Regions from separate parts of the Mesorhizobium sp. NZP2298 genome, predicted to be linked through region 2. Evidence: riboswitches for the same ligand, from Rfam matches in the RefSeq annotation. Region 2 holds a riboswitch; each other region holds the start of a gene.

Region 1 (3,615 bases), 440 kb from region 2:
GCAGAGGGAAGGGGTGGTCGTCCCGGGCGTCGACCCTGAAACGGCCGCGCGCCTTATCAACGGGGCGAGCAGCCAGGCGTCGCAGCGGATCGCCAATTCAAACGACCCCGAAGCCACGTCGAGGAAGGTGGTGGCGGCGTTCAAGCAACTGCTTGAGGGGCTGCTCAAAGAACCGGGTCCGCAATCGAACTGAAGTCCCGTCTGCGGCCTGGTGCCCCGCCCATGATTGACAATCTTCGGTTAGAGCGCATCCTCCCCAGCCATCTCTGAGGGGAGATTCGGGGCATGTGGGATTTCGATATCGGCAGGTCGGTGTCCATCATGATGCGGACCTGGCCTTTCATTGTCTTTCGCATGATCGTCTATTTCGGCATCACGCTGGCCTACATCATGGCGACCGGCACGGGCGCCTCGGTCGGCTATGGCGTCGGCCATATCTCCACCGATCCCGATGGACCGCTGTCCTTTGCCCTGTGGGGCGGCGTGGTCGGTTTCGGCATCGTCTCCATCGCCGTCTACTGGATCCGCGAATACATCCTCTACGTCGTCAAGGCCGGCCATATCGCCGTCATGGTCCACCTGATCGACGGCCATCATGTTCCTGCCGGCCAGAACCAGATCGCCTATGCCCGGCAGGTCGTGACCGAGCGTTTCGCCGAGGCCAACATCCTTTTCGTCGTCGACCAGCTGGTCAAGGGCGCCATCCGCGCGATCACCGGCCTGCTCGGCGGCGTCGCCGCCTCTCTGCCCATTCCGGGCCTGAGCGGCCTGGTCTCCTTCATCAACACGGTGATCCGCCTGTCTCTCACCTATGTCGACGAGATCATCCTCGGCTACAACATCCGCATCAACTCGTCCTCGCCTTTCGAAACCGCGCGGCAGGGCGTGGTTCTCTACGCCCAGAACGGCAAGACCATGGTCAAGAACGCCGTCTGGCTGGCGGTCATCATGTGGGGCGTGTCCTTCGTCATCTTTCTGCTGATGCTCGCCCCGGCCGGGGCCATTCTTTTCCTCATGCCCGGACAGCTCGCCGGCTGGGCCTTCGTGCTGGCCATCGTCTTTGCCTGGGCCTTCAAGGCGGCGTTCATCGAGCCCTTTGCCATCGCCTGCCTGATGCAGGTCTATTTCAAGACCATCGCCGGCCAGGTGCCTGATCCGGCCTGGGACGCGCGGCTGGCCGAGGCGTCATCGAAGTTCAGGGAACTCAAGGACAAGGCGCTTTCCTCCTTCGGCGGCTCGCGCTGGGGCACGGCCGGCGCGACGCGCTGATCGGCCGGGCAGGCCTGGGCGGCATCGACGGCGTTCAGGCGCGCCGCCGCTGACTTGAGCGGTGCCTCGCCTTTCCCGCAAAAGGTCTCGCTCATGATCAGTTCGGGCAGGGGCAGGCGCCGGCCCCAGCCATGTGTTTCAAGGTCCGGTTTGGGCGCGAACTCGGAAACCCGGCCGACGCAGAGATAAGCGATCGGCGTTACATGGTCGGGAATGGACAGCAGGCTTTTCAGTGCCTGCGCCTCGATGATGCTGACCCAGCCGACGCCGACGCCTTCGGCGCGTGCCGCCAGCCAGAAATTCTGCACCGCGCAGACCGTGCTGTAGAGGTCCATCTCCGGATTGTGCCAACGTCCCAGCGGCGAGCCCTTCGAGCGCTGGCGGTCGCAGGTGATGCAGATGTTGAGCGCGCTTTCGCAGATGCCTTCCAGTTTGAGTTTGCGGTAGAGTGCCTGCCTTTCCTTTTCGATTTCAGGCAGTTCCTGTTCTCGCGCGGCCAGGAACAGGTCGCGCACCTTCTCCCGTCGCGCGGCATCGCGGATGACGATGAAATTCCACGGCTGCATGAACCCGACCGATGGCGCGTGATGGGCGGCAAGCAGCAGCCGTGCCAACACCTCATCGTCGAGAGGAGTAGGCAGGAAATGGCTGCGCACATCGCGCCGCGTGAACATGGCGCGGTACACCGCGTCGCGCGCCATCTGGTCAAATCCGTCGCCGACAGGAGCGGTCATAGCATCCGGCATCGCTTGTCCCCTTGCGATTGCAATAGTTTCACACCGTCAGAGCGCACTTAGTGCGTCCAAGTGGACGCACGTCGCTCTGATGTCATCCGCCTGACCATGCGGATGACGGTGCCTGCCAGGCCGGTCTTCTGGCTCAGGATCAACCCGCGTCCGGTGCCTTCCCGTCATCGACAGTGGCATTTACCGGCGCGGTCCCCCTCACAGCGTTGGGCACGCCACGGAATTCAACCGTGTTCCCGATTCTCCCGCCAGAGCATTTGCAGCCAAGTGGAATCACTTGGCGCCGCAGAATGCGGCTAGACAAACAGACTGGCGGGCACCAGGCAGTGACGGCGACCTTATGCCGAAGCGTCCGCGGCGCCAATCCCCACAGCGACGCCAATGGACGCAGAAGCGATTTTCCCCAGCCATCGGGCCGCGACGCATGGCCATCGTGGCGTTGGGGCACTAGATAGGGATCATGGCCACTCGTCTCTACACGCATCCGATCTTCCTTGAGCACATCACGCCCCCCGGTCACCCCGAGCGGCCGGACCGCTTGCGCGCCATCGAGCGCGTGCTTGACGACGAAGCCTTTGCCGAGCTCGACCGCGTCAAGGCGCCGGAAGGCGACGAGGCCACCATCCTTTACGCGCATCCGGCCGATTTCATCGCGCGCGTGCGCGCCGCCATCCCAGACGAAGGCATTGCCCGCATCGATGCCGACACCACCGCCAGCCCGAAGAGCTGGCAGGCGGTGATAACCGCGATCGGCGCCGCCAACGCCGCCGTCGACGACGTCTTCGCAGGCCGCGCCGACAATGTCTTCGTCGCCGCCCGGCCACCCGGCCACCATGCCGAAAAGACCACCGCAATGGGCTTTTGCTTCTTCAACACGGCGGCGATCGCGGCCCGCTATGCGCAGAAGAAGCACGGCATCGACCGTGTCGCAGTCGTCGACTGGGATGTGCACCACGGCAATGGCACACAGGATATTTTCTGGGACGATCCCTCGGTGCTCTATTGCTCGACGCACCAGATGCCGCTTTATCCCGGCACTGGCGCGAAGAGCGAGACCGGCGCCGGCAACATCGTCAACGCACCACTGGCGCCGCGGACCGGCAGCGAGGTGTTTCGCGATGCCTTCCTGTCGCGCGTCCTGCCGGCGCTCGACAATTTCGCGCCCGACCTCATCATTATTTCGGCCGGTTTCGACGCGCATCACCGTGATCCCTTGGCCGAGATCAACCTGACCGAGGACGATTTCGACTGGGCGACTGGCCAGCTGATGCAGCGCGCCGCCCGCCACAGCGGCAACCGGCTCGTCAGCCTGCTCGAGGGCGGCTACGATCTGCAGGGACTGGCATTTTCGGTCGCCGCCCATGTCGGGCGACTGATGAAAGGATGAATGATGGCTGCTGAGACCAACGAAGACGTCAAGGCGATGAGCTTCGAGCAGGCACTCGACGCGCTGGAGAAGATCGTCGATGATCTGGAGCGTGGCGACGTGCCGCTCGATCAGTCGATCCGGATCTATGAGCGCGGCGAGGCCCTGAAGGCGCATTGTGACCGGCTGCTGAAGGCGGCCGAGGACAAGGTTGAGAAGATCAGGCTATCGCGC
Region 2 (3,615 bases):
ATCGAGCAGGATGAGGAATTGCGGATTGCGCGACGCCACCGTTTCCCAGTCCGTGTTGCCCCAGCTGGTGTCCATGTCGGCCATGATGTTATCGCCGCCGGCCGCTGTGATCATGGCGCTCGGGATGGCGAATTTTCCGGCGGTGAACGGCCTGTCCTCGCCGGAATCATAGAGGAACACACGGGTTCCCTTGGCGTCGCCGACCTTCGCGGTGATGTCGGCGAGTTGCGCCTTCCAGCCGGCGACAAGCTTCTGCGCCTCGGTCTCCTTGCCAAAGATCTTGCCCAGCTTTTCAACATCGCCATAGAGCAGGTCCATGGAAGCCGCCGGGCGGTTCTTGTCGAGATGGACGCAGCTTTCGGTCAGCACCAGTGTCTTGATGCCATGCGGGGCGAGCGTGTCGGGCGTCACGTCGCCGCCCGGCTTCATGCCATAGTACCAGCCGGCGAAGAAGAAATCGGGCTCGACGGCGACCAGGTTCTCGAGCGTCGGGTATTTGGGCGCGAGTTCCGGGATTGAGCCCTGCTCGGCCTTGAATTCGGGGCCGACCTTGTACCATCCGGTGATGCCGGTCAGGCCGACGATCGACGGCTGCAGCTTCAGCGCGAAGGCCATCTCGGCCATGTTGAGGTCATGGATGACGGCGCGCTTGGGCGGCGCGTCGAAGGTCAGCGGCTTGCCGCAACTGTCGACGGTGACGGGGAAAGCGAAGGCGGTAGAGACCAGCAAGGAAAAGACGAGCGACAAGGCGAGACGTTTCACGGATTTTGCTCCTTGGTTGAACAGCGTTGATGAGGGATGGTTCGATCAGGATGGTGGCGCGGCGCGGTTCGGAACATCGAACACCGTCAGTTCACGGTCCTCGGTAGGGTGGCGCAGGCGAAACACGTCGACGCCGAAAATCTCGCGGATCAGCTGTTGCGTCAGCGCTTCGCGCGGTGCGGCCAACGCGTGCAGCCGGGCTTCGTTCATCACCGCGACCCTGGTGGCGAAAGGCGCCACCAGGGCCAGGTCATGCAGCACCGCGATCACCGTCATGCCGAAGCCGGCGACGAGTTCGAGAAGCTCGCCGCGAGCACGCGGGTCAAGATGATTGGTCGGCTCGTCGAGGAACAACACCTTTGGTTGCTGTGCGATGGCGCGCGCCAGCTGGGCGCGTTGGCGCTCCCCTCCAGACAGCGAGCCAATGGTGCGGCCGAGCAGCGGCAAAAGGCCGGTCCGGCGCAGGGCGTCGACGACAATGTCGCGCTCCTCGCTCCTGCGCCTCAGGCCGGCATACGGAACGCGGCCAAGTTCGACATAGTCGATCACCGCCAGCCGCGGATCCGGCTGGTCGGTCTGGCCGACGACGGCCATGTGCAGGGCCCGCTCGGCCGTCGAGATCCTGTCCAGCCGTCGCCCGCCAAGCTTCACCTCGCCCGAACTTGGCCTGAGCATGCCCGACAGCATGCGCAGCAGCGTCGTCTTGCCGGCACCATTGGGGCCGATGATGGCGAGACGATCGCCGGTGGCGATAGAGAGGCTGACCGCATGGACCAGATTCCGGCCATTCGCCACAGCACCCAGGTCGCGCGCCTCGAGGAGTGGCATTGTCATCGGCTATCACCCGCCAGCTTGCCCGGCGCCGGGATGCGGGCCAGCGTCTTGCCGGCCAGTCGCGGCGGACGCTGTCCGGAATTGCACCAGCCGTCGGCGAGCGAGGCGTAGAGCCTGGCAAATCGCACGAGATCACCGGCGTCGGCCTCGGCATCGACGGAGCCGAAGAGATAGGTAGCCTTGCCCGGCGCCTGGAAGGCTACCGTCAGCGGCCGTGCGCAGCCCGCCATGCATTCGACGCCTTCGACCGTGAAGCCATGCGACACGGCGGGTTCATCATGGGCCGAGAGCCGGGAGCGCAAATCGGCGCACAGGCTTTCGCCCGACCTGATGCCGGTGGGAACGTCACGGCAAAGCGTGCACACGATGATGTGGTGATCGATAGCGCCGTCCAACTTCCGTCACTTTCCAAAACTGGCGACGGAAGGATGTTGGCGAGCCGGCCGACAAGACCGACGTCCACGTCTCCTCCCGGCACACCCCGTCCGGTCAACTCAGTGATGGCAGGTCTCCTGGCTCGCGGGTCCTTGCTCAATCCTGCCTTCCCAGCCTTGCCGGCCAGTGGCATTTCGGATCTTGCTCACCGCTTACAGTTGCGGGGGCAGCCACGGCTTCGACCTTTTTAGGATCTCACCGTGTTCCCTTTTCACCCCTTGCCTTTCGACTCGGGGACCATCACCACTCGATCGTAGTTTTCCCCAATTTGCTTCGCAACGGATTTCTCGATGCATTGTCGATCCCGCGGCGGCGCTGAAATTGCGGATGTAATGTAATTACATTACGATTTAAATCATGCCGCTCGGCGAAGTCAAGTGAGGCTTTCTGCCGAATGAAGACATCGAGCCAGTCTCGCTCCTGGACGTCGCCTACGGCGTCTGCGTCAACGGCGACGACGCCGGCAATTTCGACTACGTCGCCGGTGTCGAGGTCACCGATTTTTCTGACCTTCCAAGGGAACTCTGCCGGGTGCGGATACCAGCCCGGAAATATGCGGTGTTCGCGCATCGCGAGCACATCTCGACCATCCGCCGCACCGTCAATACAATCTGGAACAAATGGCTGCCGGCCTCCGGGCACGAGATAGCGGACGCGCCCGAATTCGAGCGCAACGGTCCGGAGTTCGATCCGAACAACGGCAATGGCGGGCTGGAGATCTGGATACCCGTCAAGGCTTAGCGGAGATCACAATTCCAAGTCCCAGGTCTGGCCAACCAGATCCTTGCCGAAGGAGTGGTGCGGTTCTTCCTCGGTCAGTTTGAAGCCGACCGCCTGGTAGATGTGCCGGGCGGCGATCAGGATATCGTTGGTCCACAAGGTCAGCGTCTTGTAGCCCTTCGCACGGGCAAAGCCGATGCATTCCTCGACCAGCCGCCTACCGATGCCGAGGCCACGCGCCGAAGGTTCGACATAAAGCAGGCGCAGCTTCGCCACCTGATCCGATTTGCGCACGACGAAGACCGAGCCGACGACCTCGCCATCGCGCTCGGCGATCCAGCTTCGTTCCCATTTCGGGTCGAAGGATTTGACGAATGCCGCGAGGATTTCGGCAACCAGCGCCTCATAGGTTTCGTCCCAGCCATAGTCCTGCGCGTAGAGCATCCCTTGCCGGCGGGTGATCCAGCCGATGTCGCCGACCTGCAGCGGTCGTAACAGATAAGGGATCCTTGGCTCATCGCTTTCACCCAGCAGAGCCTGGACCGTCCGCATGGATTTCACCAGCCGGTCCTGCTCCGACGCAGGTAGCCTATCGAGAAGGGTCGCGACCTGGTCGTGCGAATCCTTGTTCAGCGGCGCGAAGGCATTCCTTCCCGCCGTCGTCAGCGCAATCGACGATTGCCTGGCGTCCGAAACCAGCGTTGACCTGGAGATGAGGTGAAGGCGCTCGAACTTCTTCAGCAGACGGCTGACATAGCCGGCATCGAGACCGAGGTCGCGCCCGAGGTCGGTCGCGGTCAGACCGTCGCGGTGCGCCAGTTCGTAGAGCACACGCGCCTCGGTCAGGGAGAAGGCGCTTTTCAG
Region 3 (3,615 bases), 2.7 Mb from region 2:
TCTCCTGAATTTCAAGTTTCAACGGGGCGGCAGGCGGGCCCGCCACCCCGGAGAATCGGCTGTTAGTGGCCGAAGAGATTGCGGTCGGCACCCTGGACGGGTGTCTGGGCAGCCGGTTCCGACTTCTTGATCGAAGCGGTGTAAGAGCTGTCGGTCGAAGTAACAGCGGGCTGGTTGGCGCCATTGGAGCCATAGTTGTCGCTGCCGGCGAAGGCGCTGCCGGAGATAGCCAGGACGGCGGCGGCAGCAAGGATGATCTTCTTCATTTCAAGTCTCCTGAATTCTTCGAGTTCCGCCAAGGCGGCGAGCCGAGCCCACCGCCTGCTGGAAATCGACTGTTAGTTGTTGCCGAAGAGGTTGCGATCGGCACCCGTGACAGGCGCCTGAGCAGCCGGCTCCGACTTCTTGGTCGAAGCGGTATACGAACCGTCGACGGCAGCAGTGGCTGCAGGTGCATTCGAACCATAGTGATCGCTACCAGCGAAGGCGCTGCCGGAAATGGCCAGAAGGGCGGCGGCAGTGAGAACAATCTTTTTCATTTTTGGTACTCCAGTATTTTTCCGTCCGTCTAGCGGCGTGTCTTGGGATTAAAATCGCGTCGTTCGGACAGCCCCGATGTGGGAAAGCCAGGCGGCCGTTTCCAATCACGAAGTTGTTCCGTGTGGACCAAGAGTCCACCACTTGAAATTGTACCAAAGCCTTCCGGATCAAACATTTTTCTTTTTGATATCAATCGATTAGATAAAATCGGCAACGCGATCACCTGAGGTATCGGAGGCTCAGCGTTCACACCCTGCTGTACGCACCGTCAACAGAAACGAACCGTTCGGTTCGATTTTAGAATCTGCTAATAGTCACTTTTCGAAACCGTTAACCTTTCTTGCTTCGATTCCGGGGCGATTTCGATAGCCGGCACCGTCGTCACCGAGACGCGTTTCGTGGCCGTTGTTCCCGGCCCGCTCGCTGCGCAAGCGTGTCGCGGCACATGGATGCGATGTCGCTTTCATGCCGATGTGGCATGCGCTGTCGTGATTAGATCATGGCCATCTCGGGTGCCGCTTCGTGACGACGGGGCGGAGAATTGGGAAGCCGGTCAAAGTCCGGCGCTGCCCCCGCAACGGTGGTGGAGTTCAAGTCGCAACGGGAGACCACTGGGCGAAAGCCTGGGAAGGTGTAGCGACCGTCCGAAAGGACACTCCAGAGCCCGGAAACCAGCCCGAGATTTTTGAACTCGACTGATCGCGGTGGGCGGTCAAGAGGTGGATAGTGCATGACCGGCGCTTCGCCGGGACTGCATCCGATCCTTCCTCCATCACCACCATAGTCAGTCCTTAAACACGAGGACAGGACATGGATGTGCGCAACGATATGCTGAGGCTCCTGGACAGCCGCAGAGAGGGTTTCTCGCTCGAGCAGCCCTTCTACACCGACCCGGACTATTTCAAGCTCGACATGGAGCTGATCTGGTACCGCGACTGGCTTTTCATCGGCCATGATTGCGAATTGCCCAAGCCCGGCAGCTTCATCACCGTACAGGTCGGCGACTACCCGGTCGTGCTGGTGCGCGATCAGCAGGGCAAGATCAACGCCTTCCACAATTCCTGCCGCCATCGCGGAAGCCGGGTCTGCAACACGGACAAGGGCACGGCCGCCAAACTTGTCTGTCCCTATCACCAGTGGACCTATGAGCTCGACGGTCGCCTGCTGTTTGCCCGCCAGATGGCCGACGGTTTCGACAAGAGCCAGTTCGGGCTGAAGCCGGTCGCCTGCGAAAGCGTTGCCGGCTACATCTTCATCTGCCTGGCGAAGGAGCCAGCCGACTTCGCGCCGATGCGGGCGATGATCGAACCCTATCTCAAGCCGCACCGGCTCAGCGAGGCAAAGATCGCCTTCGAGAGCACCATCGTCGAAAAGGGCAATTGGAAGCTCGTCTGGGAAAACAACCGAGAGTGCTATCACTGCGCGGGCAATCATCCGGAGCTGTGCAAAACCTTCCCGGAAGCACCGACCGTGACCGGCGTGCAAGGCGCCGACAGCGATCCGGAGATGCTGGCGCACTGGGCCAAATGCGAAGCGGTCGGCCTGCCGAGCAAGTTCCGCATCGACCCGGCGGGGCAATACCGAGCCACGCGGGCGCCGCTGCTGCGCGATGCGGTCAGCTACACGATGAACGGCAAGCGGGCGGTGAGGAAGAACCTCTCCGACAGCGTCTCGGCCGACCGTATCGGCACATTGATGCACTATCACTACCCGACGACCTGGAACCATATCCTCATCGACCATGCCGTCACCTTCCGCGTGCTGCCGATCAGCGCCACCGAAACCGCCGTGACGACCAAGTGGCTGGTGCACAAGGATGCGGTCGAGGGCGTCGACTACGATCTTGCCGAGCTCACCCATGTGTGGACCGAGACCAACGATCAGGACCGCCGCATCGTCGAGGAAAACGCCCTCGGCATCCTGTCGCCGGCCTATGAGCCCGGCCCCTATTCGGAGCTGCATGAGGGCGGCGTGATCCAGTTCGTCGACTGGTACGCCCGCTTCATCGGCCCGCGCCTCGCCGAAGGCGGCCGGCCGGCGCTGCGCAGCGTCGCCTGAGAGGTTGAGGGATGAATGCGATGACCGACCTTGGCCTCTATCGCCATCTCGATCAGATGGCGCCCTGGAACGACAGGCTGCAGGTGCTGGAAGTGATCGGCGTCAGCGACGAGGCGCCTGACGTCAAGACCTTCACGTTCCGATCCGACAACCAGACCTGGTTCCGCTACAAGCCGGGCCAGTTCGTGACGCTGGAGCTACCTGTACCGGACGGGCCGCTGATGCGCACCTATACGCTGTCCTCCTCTCCGTCGCGGCCCTTCTCTATCGCGGTCACGGTGAAGGCGCAGGCCGGCAGCATCGGCACGCGATGGATGTTCGATCACCTGACACCCGGTTCGCACGTCAAGGCCTATGGGCCGAGCGGCGACTTTTCGCTGCACAGCCATCCGGCGGCCAAATACCTGTTCATCTCGGCCGGGTCCGGCGTGACGCCGATGATGTCGATGCTGCGCTGGCTGAACGACTGCGCGCCATGGACCGATGTCGGCTTCGTCAATTGCGCGCGTCGCGCCGAAGAGATCATTTTCCGCAAGGAGCTTGAGCTGCTCGGCGGTCATATGCCAGGCCTGTCGCTGGGCTTCATGATCGAGGAGCGGTCAAGCCGCGAGGGCTGGTATGGCCATATGGGCCGTATCGACGCCATCCGGCTGCCATTGCTGGCGCCCGATTTCCGTGAACGCGAAATCTTCTGCTGTGGTCCGGACCCTTTCATGCGCGCCGTGCGCGGCATGCTGGAAGCCGCCGGCTTCGACATGACGAAATACCACCAGGAGAGCTTTGCCGCACCCGCGGTGGAGGAGATCCCGGCGCCGTTCGCAACGCCGGCGCAGGATGGCGTGGCCGTTCCCGCCGAGGCCGCAACGCAGATCCGCTTCGCGCTTTCGGACGTCGACGCCGAATGCGTCGCCGGCCAGACCGTGCTGCAGACGGCGCGTGCCTCTGGCGTGCGGATACCCGCGGCCTGCGAATTCGGCCTGTGCGGAACCTGCAAGGTGAAGAAAGTCTCCGGTGCCG
Region 4 (3,615 bases), 1.3 Mb from region 2:
ACTGACGCCGCCTCTGGTCTATTCAGTGGTGCTGGCTTTCTTCGGGCTGGGTTCGGTGTTCGTCACGCTCGGCCTGCTGGCGGCGGCGTGCGGCTTCGTGACCTGGCGCTATCTGCCGAAGTCACTGTGAGGATCACGGCGAAAGCGTTGCGTGGTGTTCGCGCACCCAGTTGTGGAAGCGGTGCAGTTCATATTCCTCGGGCATCAGCACGCCGGCGGCGTGCCGCATCGAGCGCAGGCCTCTCTGGTTGACCTCGCAGATCGCCGCATCCTCCTCCAGCACCTGTGTGCCGAAGGCGATGATGTTGTCGATGTCGGTCGCGGCCAGCGCTTCGGGCGCGAACAGCCATTCGGAGACAAGTTCCGTCTGTTCCGGCCCGAGCGGCACCAGCCGAACGGTCCTGACATAGTCGACATGGCCGACGATGAACATCGAGGGCAGGCTGGTGGCGTAGGTCTGGCCGGCGGCGCGTTCGGCTGGTGTCAATCCCGAGAAGACCGGCCCATGGGTCTTGCCGTCGCTCGACCAGGTTTCGGCGCCCGCCCGCAGACCACCGGAAAACTCCGGCGCGTCATTGTCGGCGTGGCGGGTCCATTCGGGGTCGTCATGCCGGCTCATCAGGCCGCGGCCATAGATCGGCACCAGCCGCGACAGGTCCTTGTGGACGCCCGGACAATGCAGGCACTCGTTGAAGTTCTCCCAAAAGATCTTCCAGTTGCAGTGCATCACCTTGCGCAGCACATGGCCTGCCACCAGCGTTTCCAGAGGCCAGTTGCCGAGATTGCCGGAGGCCGGGTCGAAGGATGCCTGCGCGGAGCCCGCCGCGTCCTCCTGCAAATTGATGAACACGAAGCCGCGCCATACCGAAAGTGCGACGCGATGGAGCGGATGGTCGGCCTTGTCGAAGCCGTCCGGCAATGATTTCGACGGCACGCGCACGAGGTCGCCGCGCAGCGAATAAGACCAGGCATGATAGGGGCAGGTGATCAGCCGCGCCTTCAGCCGGCCCTCGCTCTCCTGGCAAAGTTGGGAGCCGCGATGCCGGCACGTGTTGTGGAAGGCCCGTAACGCGCCGGTGTCGTCGCGCAGCACGATGATGTCCTGCGTGCCGATGCGGAATCGGCGAAAGGCCAGCGGTTGGGCCAGATCGGCCTCGCGGCAGACCAGCAGCCAGTTCTTGTACCAGATGGCATCGAGGTCCAGTTGATAGGCCGCTGCATCCCAATAGGCCGATGAGGGCAGGGTGGGTTCGGTTTGGGTCAGGCCGTTATAGGGATGGCGCTCGCTGGCAATTGGCTGCATGGCTGGCTTCCTGTGAAGAGGCCAGCCGACACCCGGCCAGCATAATTGTCAATTGTGGTGCCGATGACGGCGGATGTGGGCGGCATGGCGTAATCGCGCTGGTTACCGGCGGAATTTGGTTTGCCGGAGGCGATGATTCTGCCTATAGTCGCCGATGTCGTCGGTTCCATTTTGGAGCCAAGAGGGAATGCGGTGCGGGCTGACTTGTTGCCCAATGCCGTTGCTGCCCCCGCAACTGTATGCGGTAGTCCTCTCCATATGCCACTGAAGATTTGTCTTCGGGAAGGTGGGGAAGGGCGCTGATCCGTGAGCCAGGAGACCTGCCGGCGACAGGAAACTGACTTCGATGCCCTCGGGTGGAGGGTGAAAGGACAAGACATGACTACCGCTTCCGTCTCTCTCGGCGCCTCCGTTTCCTCGCAGTCGCGCTTCATGCAGCTGGCGCTCGCCGCGCTGCTCGGCACCTTCATCATCGGCTTCGTCGGCTTCTCGCATATCGATGCGGTCCACAATGCCGGTCATGACAACCGGCATTCGATGGCGTTTCCCTGCCACTGACGAGGATCTGACATCATGAATCTGTTTCGCAACGTCGTGTTCATCGCGGCGATCGCAGGGCTCGTGGCCGGCGTCGTTCTCGCCTGCATGCAGGCCTATGCCACCGTGCCGCTGATCCTCAAGGCGGAAGTCTACGAACAGGCCGAAGGCGGCCATAGCCATGACCATGCCACGGCGCCGGCTGATGCCGCCAGCGGCAACGCAATGAGTTCCGCCGCGCCAGCATCGAATGCCATGAGCGCTGCCACCCCGGCTCCGGCCGCAGCGGCTGTTCCGGCCGAGGACGAGGGCTGGGCGCCTGCCGACGGCTTCGAACGTTTTGCCTTCAACGTGGTGTCCAACGTCGTTACCGGCATCGGCTTCGCGCTGATCCTGGTCGCTGTTTCGGAATTCGCCGGAGGCATCGGCAATTGGCGCCAGGGCGTGTTCTGGGGCCTGGCCGGCTTTGCCGTTTTCACGCTGGCGCCCGGCCTCGGCCTGCCGCCGGAACTGCCGGCCATGCCGGCGGCCGACCTCACGCAGCGCCAGATCTGGTGGGTGGCAACGGTGGTCGCGACCGCCATCGGGCTTGGCCTGATCGCGTTCCGCAAGTCGTTGCCGCTTGCCATCCTTGCCGTGCTGCTGATCGTGGCGCCGCACATCGTCGGCGCGCCGCAGCCCGATAGCTTCGAGACACCGATCCCGGAAGGCCTGCACCACCAGTTCGTGGTGGCGGTGACGCTGACCAATCTGGTGTTCTGGCTGATGCTTGGCGCCGTCGTCGGCGTGGTGCGCGGACGCTTCACCGGCACCGCGACCAGCCTGCGCGACAGCTTTGCCTGATCGCGGCAAGCTGAGCTTCATCATTGGTGGTGCGCGCTCGGGAAAGAGCGCGCACGCCGAAACCCTGGCGACGGCGTTGCCCTCGCCATGGGCCTATATCGCCACCGCGCAAGCCTATGACGACGAGATGCGCGAGCGCATAGCGCTGCATCGGGCGCGGCGCGGCGCGGGCTGGACGACTATCGATGCGCCGCTCGACCTCGCCGGCGCGCTCGAGGCCTTGCCCGATAGCCACCCGGTGCTGGTCGACTGCCTGACGCTGTGGCTGACCAATCACTTGCTGGCAGACCATGACCTTGGGTTTGAGTGCCGGCGGCTGGCGGATGTGTTGTCGCGACCTCGCGGGCCGTGGTTCGTGGTATCCAACGAAGTCGGGCAAGGCATCGTGCCGGACAATGCGCTGTCGCGCCGCTTTCGTGATGAGGCCGGTCGACTCAACCAGCAGATCGCGGCGATCGCCGATACGGTGCTGCTGATGGTGGCGGGGCTGCCACTCAAGGTGAAATGAGATGACCGATATCGACGGCAAGACCACCGAAGACCGGGACGAAGAGCGCCACCGCGCCAAGATGGCCAAGCGCAAGGCGGTGCAGGACGCCGAGGTGGCGGCCAAGACGATCGAGAAGGGCCTGCTGATCGTCAACACCGGCCCGGGCAAGGGCAAGACGACAGCAGCGTTCGGTTTGGCGCTCCGCATGCTCGGCTATGGGAAGCGCGTCGGCGTCGTCCAGTTCATCAAGGGCAAGTGGCACACGGGCGAGAAGGATGCTTTCGCAACCTTCGGCGACCGCGTCGTCTGGCACGCGATGGGCGAGGGCTTCACCTGGGAGACGCAGGATCTGAAACGCGATATCGCCGCTGCCGAAGCCGCCTGGGCCAAGGCGCTGGAGTTGATGGCCGATCCGTCCATCAGCCTTGTCGTGCTCGACGAG

The links. Region 2 has a riboswitch for cobalamin ahead of EB231_RS24310 (DUF1636 family protein). Riboswitches for the same ligand answer to the same signal wherever they lie in the genome.
Region 1: linked by a shared signal. The riboswitch ahead of bluB (5,6-dimethylbenzimidazole synthase) and the one ahead of EB231_RS24310 (DUF1636 family protein) in region 2 are both predicted to bind cobalamin.
Region 3: linked by a shared signal. The riboswitch ahead of EB231_RS01920 (aromatic ring-hydroxylating oxygenase subunit alpha) and the one ahead of EB231_RS24310 (DUF1636 family protein) in region 2 are both predicted to bind cobalamin.
Region 4: linked by a shared signal. The riboswitch ahead of EB231_RS17855 (CbtB domain-containing protein) and the one ahead of EB231_RS24310 (DUF1636 family protein) in region 2 are both predicted to bind cobalamin.

The regions. Positions count from the first base shown of each region.
Region 1 is NZ_CP033365.1:5,451,817-5,455,431, reverse strand. It holds gene EB231_RS26440 (TetR/AcrR family transcriptional regulator) at 1-193, shown strand, start outside; gene EB231_RS26435 (hypothetical protein) at 286-1,269, shown strand; partial or broken gene bluB (5,6-dimethylbenzimidazole synthase) at 1,356-2,015, opposite strand; cobalamin riboswitch at 2,116-2,311, opposite strand; gene EB231_RS26425 (histone deacetylase family protein) at 2,476-3,402, shown strand; gene EB231_RS26420 (exodeoxyribonuclease VII small subunit) at 3,406-3,615, shown strand, end outside.
Region 2 is NZ_CP033365.1:5,016,562-5,020,176, forward strand. It holds gene EB231_RS24300 (ABC transporter substrate-binding protein) at 1-762, opposite strand, end outside; gene EB231_RS24305 (ABC transporter ATP-binding protein) at 808-1,596, opposite strand; gene EB231_RS24310 (DUF1636 family protein) at 1,593-1,991, opposite strand; cobalamin riboswitch at 2,082-2,288, opposite strand; partial or broken gene EB231_RS24315 (GyrI-like domain-containing protein) at 2,455-2,772, shown strand; gene EB231_RS24320 (bifunctional helix-turn-helix transcriptional regulator/GNAT family N-acetyltransferase) at 2,779-3,615, opposite strand, start outside.
Region 3 is NZ_CP033365.1:425,830-429,444, forward strand. It holds gene EB231_RS01910 (DUF680 domain-containing protein) at 63-266, opposite strand; gene EB231_RS01915 (DUF680 domain-containing protein) at 339-539, opposite strand; cobalamin riboswitch at 1,034-1,234, shown strand; gene EB231_RS01920 (aromatic ring-hydroxylating oxygenase subunit alpha) at 1,351-2,598, shown strand; gene EB231_RS01925 (hybrid-cluster NAD(P)-dependent oxidoreductase) at 2,619-3,615, shown strand, end outside.
Region 4 is NZ_CP033365.1:3,690,346-3,693,960, forward strand. It holds gene EB231_RS17845 (MFS transporter) at 1-130, shown strand, start outside; gene EB231_RS17850 (aromatic ring-hydroxylating oxygenase subunit alpha) at 134-1,303, opposite strand; cobalamin riboswitch at 1,448-1,645, shown strand; gene EB231_RS17855 (CbtB domain-containing protein) at 1,682-1,861, shown strand; gene EB231_RS17860 (CbtA family protein) at 1,877-2,683, shown strand; gene cobU (bifunctional adenosylcobinamide kinase/adenosylcobinamide-phosphate guanylyltransferase) at 2,676-3,191, shown strand; gene cobO (cob(I)yrinic acid a,c-diamide adenosyltransferase) at 3,193-3,615, shown strand, end outside.